Regions from separate parts of the Bacillus hominis genome, predicted to be linked through region 2. Evidence: riboswitches for the same ligand, from Rfam matches in the RefSeq annotation. Region 2 holds a riboswitch; the other holds the start of a gene.

Region 1 (5,338 bases), 540 kb from region 2:
CAGTAACACCTGTAAATCAAAAAGTATTAGTTACAAAATAAAAAGAAACCTTCCAATTTCGGAAGGTTTCTTTTTATTTTTCTTTATTTTCTTTTTTAGATGGTCTTTGTCTAAGAAATTGAGATAGCATATACAAAATATATAGTGGAATGGCAATGAATAAGAAAACAGAAAAATTACCAAAACCTGTTTGGTACATTGTGATAATGCTTCCGACTAAAAATAGTGTAATAATGATGCTATATCGTGGAATTGGTACATCTTTTAAACTTGGGATACGAATACGACTTACCATTAAAAATGCGAACGTTACAAATACTGTAATAAGAACGATTTTTGGAATGGTATTTGAAAATAATGTTAGGAAAGCGACAAGCCCTCCTGCTGCAGTAATCGGAACTCCAGTGAAATATTTCATAGAAGTAGAAGATGGTGTTACATTAAATCGTGCTAAGCGATATGCTCCAAACAGTGGGAATAATCCCGCTATGTATAGTCCAATGATTCCGTAGTTGGAAAAAGATGTGTAATACATTAAAACAGCAGGTGCTGCGCCAAATGTTACAACATCTGCGAGTGAATCAAGCTCTTTCCCCATTTGTGAATCAACGCGTAATAAACGAGCAACACGCCCATCAAGACTATCTAACATCATCCCGATAAGTACTAAAATAGCAGCTGATTTATAATATCCTAAAGATGCATAGCCGATTGATAAAAATCCGCTATATAAATTTCCGAGCGTAAATAAGTTTGGAATAGCTGCTCTATACAAAATCTGATCCCTTGCTTTCTGTTATAAATTCTTAATTAGTGTATGAAAGTTTACTTATTTTATCATACCATAAATTTCTTTCTCATACGAAAGAAATTCCCAATTTGTGAAAGATTTGAAGTGTAAGTAAAAAAGAAGCAACTTTTCACAAAGTTGCTTCCTACATTATTCAAATTTCGTTGTCATCGTTCCAGTTTTATATCGATTGTTAGGATCGAATCGTAATAAATCTCCATAAATCAGTTTGTCAGAGAGTTTTAAATCTGTTTTTGCTTTTTCAATATACGGCTGACATAGTGATACATCTGCCTCTTCACCTGAGCTTTTTTTGTAGCACACATTTTTTGTATACACATAATCCTCTGTTACAAAACTACCATCGCGCATTACCATAAGTGGATCTTTTTCTTTTATAAATAAGTCAGTTCCAAATTCAACTGATTGATTCGTTTTAATACCAAGTAAATGAAGCAGCGTTGGTTTAATATCGATTTGACCGGATACTTTAGAAATGACTTTTCCTTCTTGACCAGGTACATGAATGATGAGAGGGACGCGTTGTAATTGCATCGCATCAAACGGTGTAATAGCGTCTTTCCCAAGGAACTGAGCCATAGCTGCGTTATGGTTTTCGGAAATACCGTAATGATCACCATAAATGACAATAACGGAATTGTCGTACAGTCCTTCTGCCTTTAATTGATTAATAAATAATTTAAGAGCTTCATCTGTGTAACGAACTGTTGGGAAGTAGCGGTTTAAAACAGCACTTTCCGAATTAAACTCATCAACATATTGATCTTCTGGATTTAGAAGAAACGGAAAATGGTTTGTTAAAGTAATAAATTTTGTATAGAACGGCTGCGGTAAAGATTTTAGTTTTGGAATAGATTGCTCAAAGAACTCTTTATCTTTTAATCCCCAACCGACAGACATTTGTTCCGTGCCTACGTAATCATTTAAATTAAAATAGCGATCATATCCAAGTGCAGGATACATTACATCACGATTCCAAAATGTTTTATCGTTTGAATGGAAGACAGCAGAAGAATATCCGTATTTCTTTAATTGTTCTGGTGTGGCTGTATATTCATTTGTTGCATGAGTAAAGAACACAGAACCACGATCTAACGGATAAAGTGAGTTTTCCACGATAAATTCAGCATCAGAAGTTTTACCTTGTCCAGTTTGATGATAGAAGTTATCGAAATAAAAACTATCTTTAATAAATTCGTTTAAAAATGGAGTGATTTCTTTTCCATTTATTTTTTTATTAATAACAAAACTTTGTGTAGATTCCATTGAAATTAAAATTACATTTTTCCCTTTTGCAGCTCCAAATAAGTTTTTATCTACGTGTTTATCTTTTGCGTCAGTATAGTTTTTAATCTCAGAGAATCCGTCCCCACTTGCAAATACACGTTCAGCTGAAGATTTAGATTGGAGTGTAATATCAAATAGATGATATGTGTATAAACCTAAATTTTTCACGACAGTTTGACGGTCAAATGAGCGTGAGAACATTTGTGGCTTATAAATAACTGAAACGACAATTTGCAGTGCCAATATCGCTGTTACACCACTAAAGAAAGTTCGCTTTTCAGAGCGTGAAAGTGGTGTTTTGTCACAAAATGCCGGGAATTTACGTGATATAAACATTAAAATAATTGCATCCGCAAATAAAAGTAATGTTTTATACGTAAAGAGTTCTTTAATGCTCGTTCCTAAATCAGCCATATTATTTGTTTGGAATAAAACGGGGAAAGTAACGAAATCATCATAAAACCCGTAAAACATTGCATTTCCAAATAAAATAAATGACAGAACAAAACTAATTCCAATAATAATTCGGTTGCGGTGCTTAGATGCAAGTAAAGCGAAACCGAAAAATAAAAGTAATGAAGCTAGTGGATTAATAAAAAGCATAAATTCTTCAAAGAAGTTATCAATTTTAATATCGAATGCTAGCTTGTACACAATATATGTTTTAATCCATAATAAAACGACTGCAACGAGTGCAAATCGCAGTTTTGGAAACAAATGTTTTAGCATAATATACTCCTCTCTTAAAATCATGACAGTTCCTGTGAGTTTGTTTGAAAAGTGTCTCACTTTATATATACGAACAGTCCTTTATTATTATGATTATTATACTATGAGTATCATTATACGAAAATAAAAGAGGGTTGTGGGCCTTTTTTGCAACAATTGAGTAGAAAAAGCGAAGTGGGAGACAATAAAATGGAATTTCTATGTATGATTATTATCATTCGTTAAACATGGAAAGTATTGCGTAATGATAAGGAGGTTATGATGCGAAAATTATTATATTTTATAGTATGCATTAGTTTTATGCTTTTTGCTTCACCGAGTGTGTCAATAGCCCAATATGATGCACCCCTTATGGAAGATGCACTTTATTCTGTTTTATTTCCAAAAATAAATAAAGCAATTGAAAAACAATATGGGACCTTGAAACCTTATCAATGTCCTAAAATTATTAGTATAAAAAAAGTGTATAGTGGTACATATTTATTTCAAGCAATTATTGAAGTAACGAAGTATGAACAGGTTGGAGGGAAAATTCTTCCCCCATTTGAAAAAGTAGCAATTACATTTAATAACGAAGAAGGCGAATGGGAAGTAACAAAGATTATAGTAAAGCGCTTACCAAACGATGCGAAACTAAACTGTAAAAAAACAATATAAAAAATTGTTTGACAAATAAAATGTTCCTTTGGTATTGTTAATAGCAACATTAGATGTTTGAAAATTAAATAGACTTACCTCATCTACTCTCAAAGGTAGAGGCCGCGATAGGAAAGAGTAAGCTATGTGAGATTTAGTGGAATCTGTGATCATAGGTTGAAAGGGACTATTGCCGAAATATAAGAATGACCACCTTATTCTTATATTGGGACTACATTGAATAAATGTAGTACTGTCATAATATTTATTTTATGGAGAGCTATTTGGAGATGTTGATGCGGTTTCTTATTTGAGAAGATAACAACTCGTTTATTTTTTCAATATATATTTTTCCTAATAAGAAACGCGTGTGAACATTGTTCCGCGCGTTTTTTGTCTATCTAAAAGCGTGCTGCAATGAATAGAAGATTGGGGTTATGAGTTTTAGAGGAAATAAGGGAGGAATTCAAATGTATTTACACGGCACAAGCCGAATCAATGGGCAAGGACACTTAGAAATTGGAGGGTGCGATACGACGCAACTAGCAAAAGAATACGGAACACCACTTTATGTATACGATGAAGAGTCAATTCGAGGGAAATGTCGTGCGTTTCATCGTGCTTTTAAAGAAAGTGGTTTCTCTTATCAAGTAGCATATGCTAGCAAGGCGTTCTTGTGCATGGAGATGTGCCGAGTAGCTCGTGAAGAGAATATGTCTTTAGATGTTGTTTCTGGAGGAGAATTATATACTGCGCTCCAAGCAGGGTTTCCTGCATCGCGTATTCATTTTCACGGAAATAATAAAACAGAAGAAGAAATGATTATGGCTCTTCAGGCAAATATCGGTTGTTTTGTAGTAGACAATTTCTTAGAATTAGAAATTTTACATGATTTAGCAGTGCAACATGGGAAATTTGTGAACATATTAATCCGTGTAACGCCTGGAGTAGAGGCACATACACACGAATATATAACAACAGGTCAAGAGGATTCGAAATTTGGATTTGGTGTTTCAAATGGTCAAGCGATGCAAGCAATTGAGCTTGCCTTGCAAAAATCAAATTATAATGTGTTAGGAATTCACTCGCATATTGGATCCCAAATATTTGAAACGGCTGGATTTGTTCGAGCAATTGAAGTACTCCGCCAATTTTTAGAAGAAGTGAGAGAGCGAACACATTATGTGATGAAAGTATTAAATGTGGGCGGAGGTTTCGGTATACGTTATACGGAATCAGATACACCGTTAACACTTGAAACGTATGTGCACGCTGTAACGAGTACGATAAGCGAACAATTTACACTATGTGAATATCCGCTTCCAGAAATATGGATTGAACCAGGTCGTAGTATCGTAGGTGATGCTGGAACAACACTTTATACAGTCGGATCGGTGAAAGATATTCCTGGCATTCGAAAATATGTTTCAGTCGATGGTGGAATGACAGATAATTTAAGACCGGCTCTATATGGAGCTCGTTATGAGGCAATGTTGGCGAATCGAGGAAATGATGAAAATGAGGAACTCGTTTCGATTGCTGGGAAATGCTGTGAAAGTGGAGATATGCTTATTTGGGATATTAATCTCCCGAAAGTTGCTTCTTCTGATTTACTAGCGATTTCATGTACAGGTGCATATGGGTACTCGATGGCGAATAATTATAATCGTATTCGTAGACCAGCTGTCGTTTTTGCAAAAGGTGGGACATCACAAATTGTTGTAGAGCGTGAAACATATGAAAATATTATTGGGAACGATCGCATACGTATTAAAGAGCTGGTGTGAATGAGAAAGAAGGAGTTGTCTAGTAAAGGCAACTCCTTTTAAAAAAAGAAAAATAATTAAATATATCGGAAAACTAGGATTGAAAAAA
Region 2 (5,338 bases):
TTACGTTTGATTTAACGGGGATTCGAATGCTGAGCTGGATTTCAGCAGAGAATACAATTTTAATTGTTTTATGTTCAGCGCTTCTTATTAAAATGCTGAAAAGCTTCAACGATTTAAAAATCTTATATGTAGGGTTATTCATTTATACAATTGGATTTACAATACTCGGAACGAGCAATAGCTTATGGATCTTATTAATTGCTGGGCTTTTCCAAACGGTAGGAGAGATAATGTATGTGCCGGTTCGTCAATCTATTATGGCGGATATGGTGCCGGATGAGGCAAGAGGTTCTTATATGGCGATTAACGGAATGGTCTTTCAATTTGCAAAAATGAACGGGGCATTAGGAGTTATGTTAGGTTCATTTATTGCATCTTGGGGCATGAGTGCTCTGTACTTTATTGTTGGTATAAGCAGTATTTTATTATTTATGAAGGCGATAGGGAAAGAGAAATATCAAGATGAAGGGAAGGTTTCTCAGATTGGATAAAGTGAAATGATATAAAAAGCGAATCAGTTATAATGAGAAGCGCTTTTTATATCATTTTTAAAACGGATCAACTTCAGCTAAATTTGGATTGGTATTCATAATAGGGCTCCCATCTATTTATTTTGTATGTGCGAAATCATTATTTAACTTATGGATAGGAATTATATAGTCATTTTCACTATATGAGAACTGCCTATGAAAAGTGATTAGAAATTTTGGGACGAAAAAAGAGGCTGTGATGTGCAGCCTCTTTTTCGTTAAAATGAAGAAATCCTCTTCTTCGTTTTTGGTACGATAATAAATTTAATCCAGAGCATCCCAATTACTACAATGATCAAACTATGTAGTAATTGTCCTGTAGCAACAAGTACAACAGCCGAAAAAACGATTAATTGAATGCTTATTAAGATGAAAATTAAGCTGAGAAATTGATTCATTCTTTCTTCAATAGTAATTGGATATAATGCTACAATAATATTTCCCGAAAAATATTTCCACAGAGAACGAAGCTGCATAGAAATCATATATAGCACGACATAAGCGATAGCACCTTTTACGTATATATTCGGAACAAAATATAGGGTGAAAGCACCGATTAACCCTAAGCGAATATATATACCGAAATAATCATTACCACGTAAAAACGCTAGTGTATGTAAATAGAAGAACGTTGCTCGTTTTTTATGTAGTAAAGGTTCGATCCAATTTGTAAGCCATTTTCTGCTGTTTACTTGTTTTTTTAGTTGCGGCACATCAGTAAAGATGCTAGCGAATTGATAAAAGCGTATGTCCAATTTTTCTTCTTGTTCGATTATGTAATCCCACGGTATTCGTTTTGTAGGTTGTTTTTTCGTATATAGAAGTAGGAAAGCAAGAAGTAATAGTAAGCCGCCTAGCACAATGATATTTGCAACATAAAACAGCATGTAAATGATAAGTGCGTTACAAGCAATACGAATGATAAGCCATATGTTTTTTTCATGACTATCACGCCATACCCAATGTATGTATATGTTCCAGCCTTTAATAACCATTAAAATGATAAAGATTGTACATAAAAAAGGTACAGTTAATTGTAATGATTGCATGGCAAGAGGTACGATAATAAGGAACGTAAATATAAGCGGGAAAAGCTGAATGATGTAATTATATAGAAGAGATTTTTTAAAATAGGATGTTAATTTCTCTTCTAGTGCTAGTAAATAGACGGCGTCAGGTTTTTGAATAAATGTGCGAATTGGGCATCTCGTTATAATGAGTGTAAGTACGATTGTGATGAGTAATAAAGATATTCCTTTAGAAGGATCCGTTTTAAGAAACTTGGCGTAATAATATGCACCTACACATGAGACGAAGATGAAGCTATATAGTAAACCGTTAATCATACGTGCAAAATATGTGATGGCATTTTGAATATGTTGTTGAAAGCGAGAGCTCCATAGTGATTCGATTGACATGTTTTTCACCTCTTTTTTCTATTATATATGTTTTATTAAGCAAAAAACGAGCAAATTGCGTTACGCAACTTGCTCGTTTTTCTTTTCTTTATTTTTTTTCTGATCACGATTCATTAATGGATAGAAGGCAAAGCCAATTACGAATAGACCAATTCCGAGAAGGAATGTTTTAATATCGGATGCGCCTGTTTTAATAACCCATAGTGCATAGCAAAGTGCGATAACTGCGACTATGCCATCTGTAATTCTTGCCCGCATTTCATTTTTATACGTTTCACCAGTTGCGACTAGTTTTAACTGGAAGATTGGTGAAACGAGATATGGAATGAGATAGGCCAGTGTTGATACGGTAATAACGAATGTATAAGCTTCCGCAATGGTTCCTGATAATGTTGAGAATAAGAACACTTGCGACATAATGTTTGTTAATCGTAGTGAATGAATTGGACTTCCTTTTTTATTTGTTTTTGCGAAGAAGGAAGGGAAGAAACCTTCTTTTGCTGCTTGATAAGGTACTTCTGAGCTTAATAAAATCCAGCCTAATATGGAACCGAATAGGGAAGTAAGAGCAAGTAATGCCATAAGTTTCCCGCCGCCGTGACCCATTGCAGCGTTTAATGCATCTGCTAATGGACGTTCAGAAGCTTGTAATTTATCAACGTGAAGTACACCCATTGTTAAAATTGTAATTCCTAAATAAATTGCAACTGTTATTAGTAAACCAGCAACAGTCGCACGTTTTACCGTTTTGGGAGAGGTAGCTCGGTTTGATAAAAGAACGGCTGATTCAATCCCGATAAATGCCCAAAGTGTTGTAAGAGCAGCTAAGTTTACTTGTGAAAGGAGACCATGTGATACGCCTTCTTTATCGATCATCGGTGTGTACCATTGCCCAAATTTTGAAGCTTCGAATGCAAATAACGTAACAATGATGAATAGAAGGAATCCGGTTACTTTCGTTGTTGTTGCAAGGAAGTTTAATTTCCCAGCGCCGTTTACACCGTTTGTTAAAATTAAATGTGTGCCCCATAGTAAGACAGAACAAATAGTAAATGTAATTAGTTTTCCAACTTCTATATTGAAAGAGCCGATTGAAAACAATAGTCGTGTATCTTTCATAATCGGGAAGAAGAGCGATAAATATCCCGCAAAAGATGTGATAATGGCAACGTTACTTGCCCAGTTTGCAACCCAATATCCCCATACTATGCTGAAACCAGCCATTTTTTTCTTTTTTGGTGATGAGAATAAAGCATATGCATGACTTTGTGGTCCTGTCGTTAAATCAGGACGACGAATTGCTAAATTACCGAAAACAAGAGCTAGCATTAAAACACCAAACCCTGTTGTTAACCAAGCTAAAGTAACACCGAGAGGGCTAGCTGTTTGTGCCAACGTACTTGGCACCATGAAAATACCAGCGCCAACCATGTTACCGACAACGAAAGCTGTTAGTACCCAAAAGCCCCATTTTTTTTGTTGCATAGAAAATACCTCCAAAGTTAGTATAACCAAGTCAAGCGAGGAGATATGTATGTCTTCCGATTAGGGAAGAGAAGTTCCAAACAAAACAAAAAAAGCACGTAATTTGCCGCTACATGCTTTCTATCTTATAAGAAACCCACGACATACCTCTCGATAGCTCTCCACAAACGAAACGTTTGTGACAGTTCTGCACTTATTAAATGCAGACCCAGCAAGTGTGCATGGTGGACACGACTTACTTCGGCAATCATTCCTTTCTCATTTCTTCATCAATGCCACTACATCTCCTGAAATGATACTCTTAATGACTGCAACCTCTACCTCACCGAGATACGAATGAGGATTTAAATATTAAATTAACGTATTTAAGAGTAACAAATGAATTTTTATACGTCAATGGATATAGCAATAATCAGATTATAGAGAAGAGTTTGTGATTAAAAGGGAGAGGGATTATTATGTAATATTGAATTTTCATAATATAATAAATGTTATTAGCGCTAGATGATTGAAAAGGGGATGAAGTATATGTCTACATGTCATAAACATTCAGTAATAGGTGTGTTAGATTCGGGAGTTGGGGGATTAACAGTTGCGAGTGAGATTATGCGTCAATTGCCTAAAGAGAGCATTTACTATATTGGTGATAATGAGCGTTGTCCGTATGGGCCAAGAAGTGTAGAGGAGGTACAATCTTTCATATTTGAAATGGTTGAGTTCCTCAAGCAGTTTCCATTAAAAGCTTTAGTGGTAGCATGTAATACTGGTGCAGCTGCTGCATTGACTGATTTGCAAGAAGCACTTTCTATTCCAGTTATTGGCGTTATACATCCGGGAGCAAGAGCTGCAATTAAAGTGACAAAGAAAGGGAGAATTGGAGTAATTGGAACTGTAGGTACGATAAAATCTAATATGTACGAACAAGCATTACACGAGCTGGATACATATTTGGAAGTGCATAGTCATGCATGTCCGACTTTAGCTACAGTTGTAGAAAATCAATTAGAAGACACAGCATATGTAATGCAGCAAGTGAAACAAGGTTTACTGCCATTAACGAAAGAAGATATAGATACGTTAATTCTTGGGTGTACGCATTATCCACTGTTAGAGTCCTATATAAAAAAGGAGTTAGGAGAGGCTGTGACGATTATTAGTTCTGCAGAAGAAACAGCGATAGAGTTAAGCACCATTTTACAGCACAAAGGAATTCTGTCTGACAATCTTAATCCAAAGCATCGATTTTTTACGACAGGCTCTGTTTCATCATTTGAACATATTGCTGAGCGATGGCTAGGGTATCAAATTTCTGTAGAATGTGTGAATTTACCTATGGAAAAACAACTCGTGAACTAAATTGTATAAAAAGAAGCTGATCTAAAACTAGATCAGCTTCTACATATAAGATTAAACTAAGTTTAATACAGTTACTTTTTCGCGTGTCATAGACTCAAGGCTCTTACGAATACCTTGTGCGCCCATACCTGAACCTTTTACACCGATGAATGGGAAGTGGTCAGGGCCGCGCTCTGTGCGTCCGTTAATTTGAACAGAACCAGTTTCGATTTTGTTAGCAATTGCAAATGCTTTGTTAATGTCTTTTGTGAAGACACTTGCTTGCAAGCCGAACTCTGATTTGTTAGCAATTTCAATTGCTTGTTCATCTGAAGAAACACGGATGATTGGAAGGATTGGGCCGAATGGCTCTTCCCAAGCAACTTTCATTTCTTCTGTTACGTGGTCGATTAATGTTGGGTAAATTAAGTTACGCTCACGTTTGTTACCGATAACGATCGTTGCACCTTTTTCAACAGCGTCGTCAACTAAACCTTGAACGAAGTCAGCAGATTTGTCGTCTATTAATGGAACGATTGTGCTGTCTTGTTCTGGAGATCCAACTGATAG

Evidence for each region. Region 2 has a riboswitch for lysine ahead of QUF93_RS06695 (amino acid permease). Riboswitches for the same ligand answer to the same signal wherever they lie in the genome.
Region 1: it holds a riboswitch for lysine, as region 2 does, so the genes downstream of both, lysA (diaminopimelate decarboxylase) here and QUF93_RS06695 (amino acid permease) in region 2, are expected to answer to the same signal.

What each region holds. Positions count from the first base shown of each region.
Region 1 is NZ_JAUCFS010000005.1:1,355,182-1,360,519, forward strand. Features, by position in the region: gene QUF93_RS09300 (NAD(P)-dependent oxidoreductase) at 1-41, shown strand, start outside; gene pssA (CDP-diacylglycerol--serine O-phosphatidyltransferase) at 74-775, opposite strand; gene QUF93_RS09310 (LTA synthase family protein) at 941-2,827, opposite strand; gene QUF93_RS09315 (DUF3888 domain-containing protein) at 3,089-3,484, shown strand; lysine riboswitch at 3,573-3,754, shown strand; gene lysA (diaminopimelate decarboxylase) at 3,934-5,250, shown strand.
Region 2 is NZ_JAUCFS010000005.1:820,160-825,497, forward strand. Features, by position in the region: gene QUF93_RS06685 (MDR family MFS transporter) at 1-491, shown strand, start outside; gene QUF93_RS06690 (ABC transporter permease) at 749-1,948, opposite strand; gene QUF93_RS06695 (amino acid permease) at 2,009-3,433, opposite strand; lysine riboswitch at 3,580-3,761, opposite strand; gene racE (glutamate racemase) at 3,962-4,789, shown strand; gene gapN (NADP-dependent glyceraldehyde-3-phosphate dehydrogenase) at 4,841-5,338, opposite strand, start outside.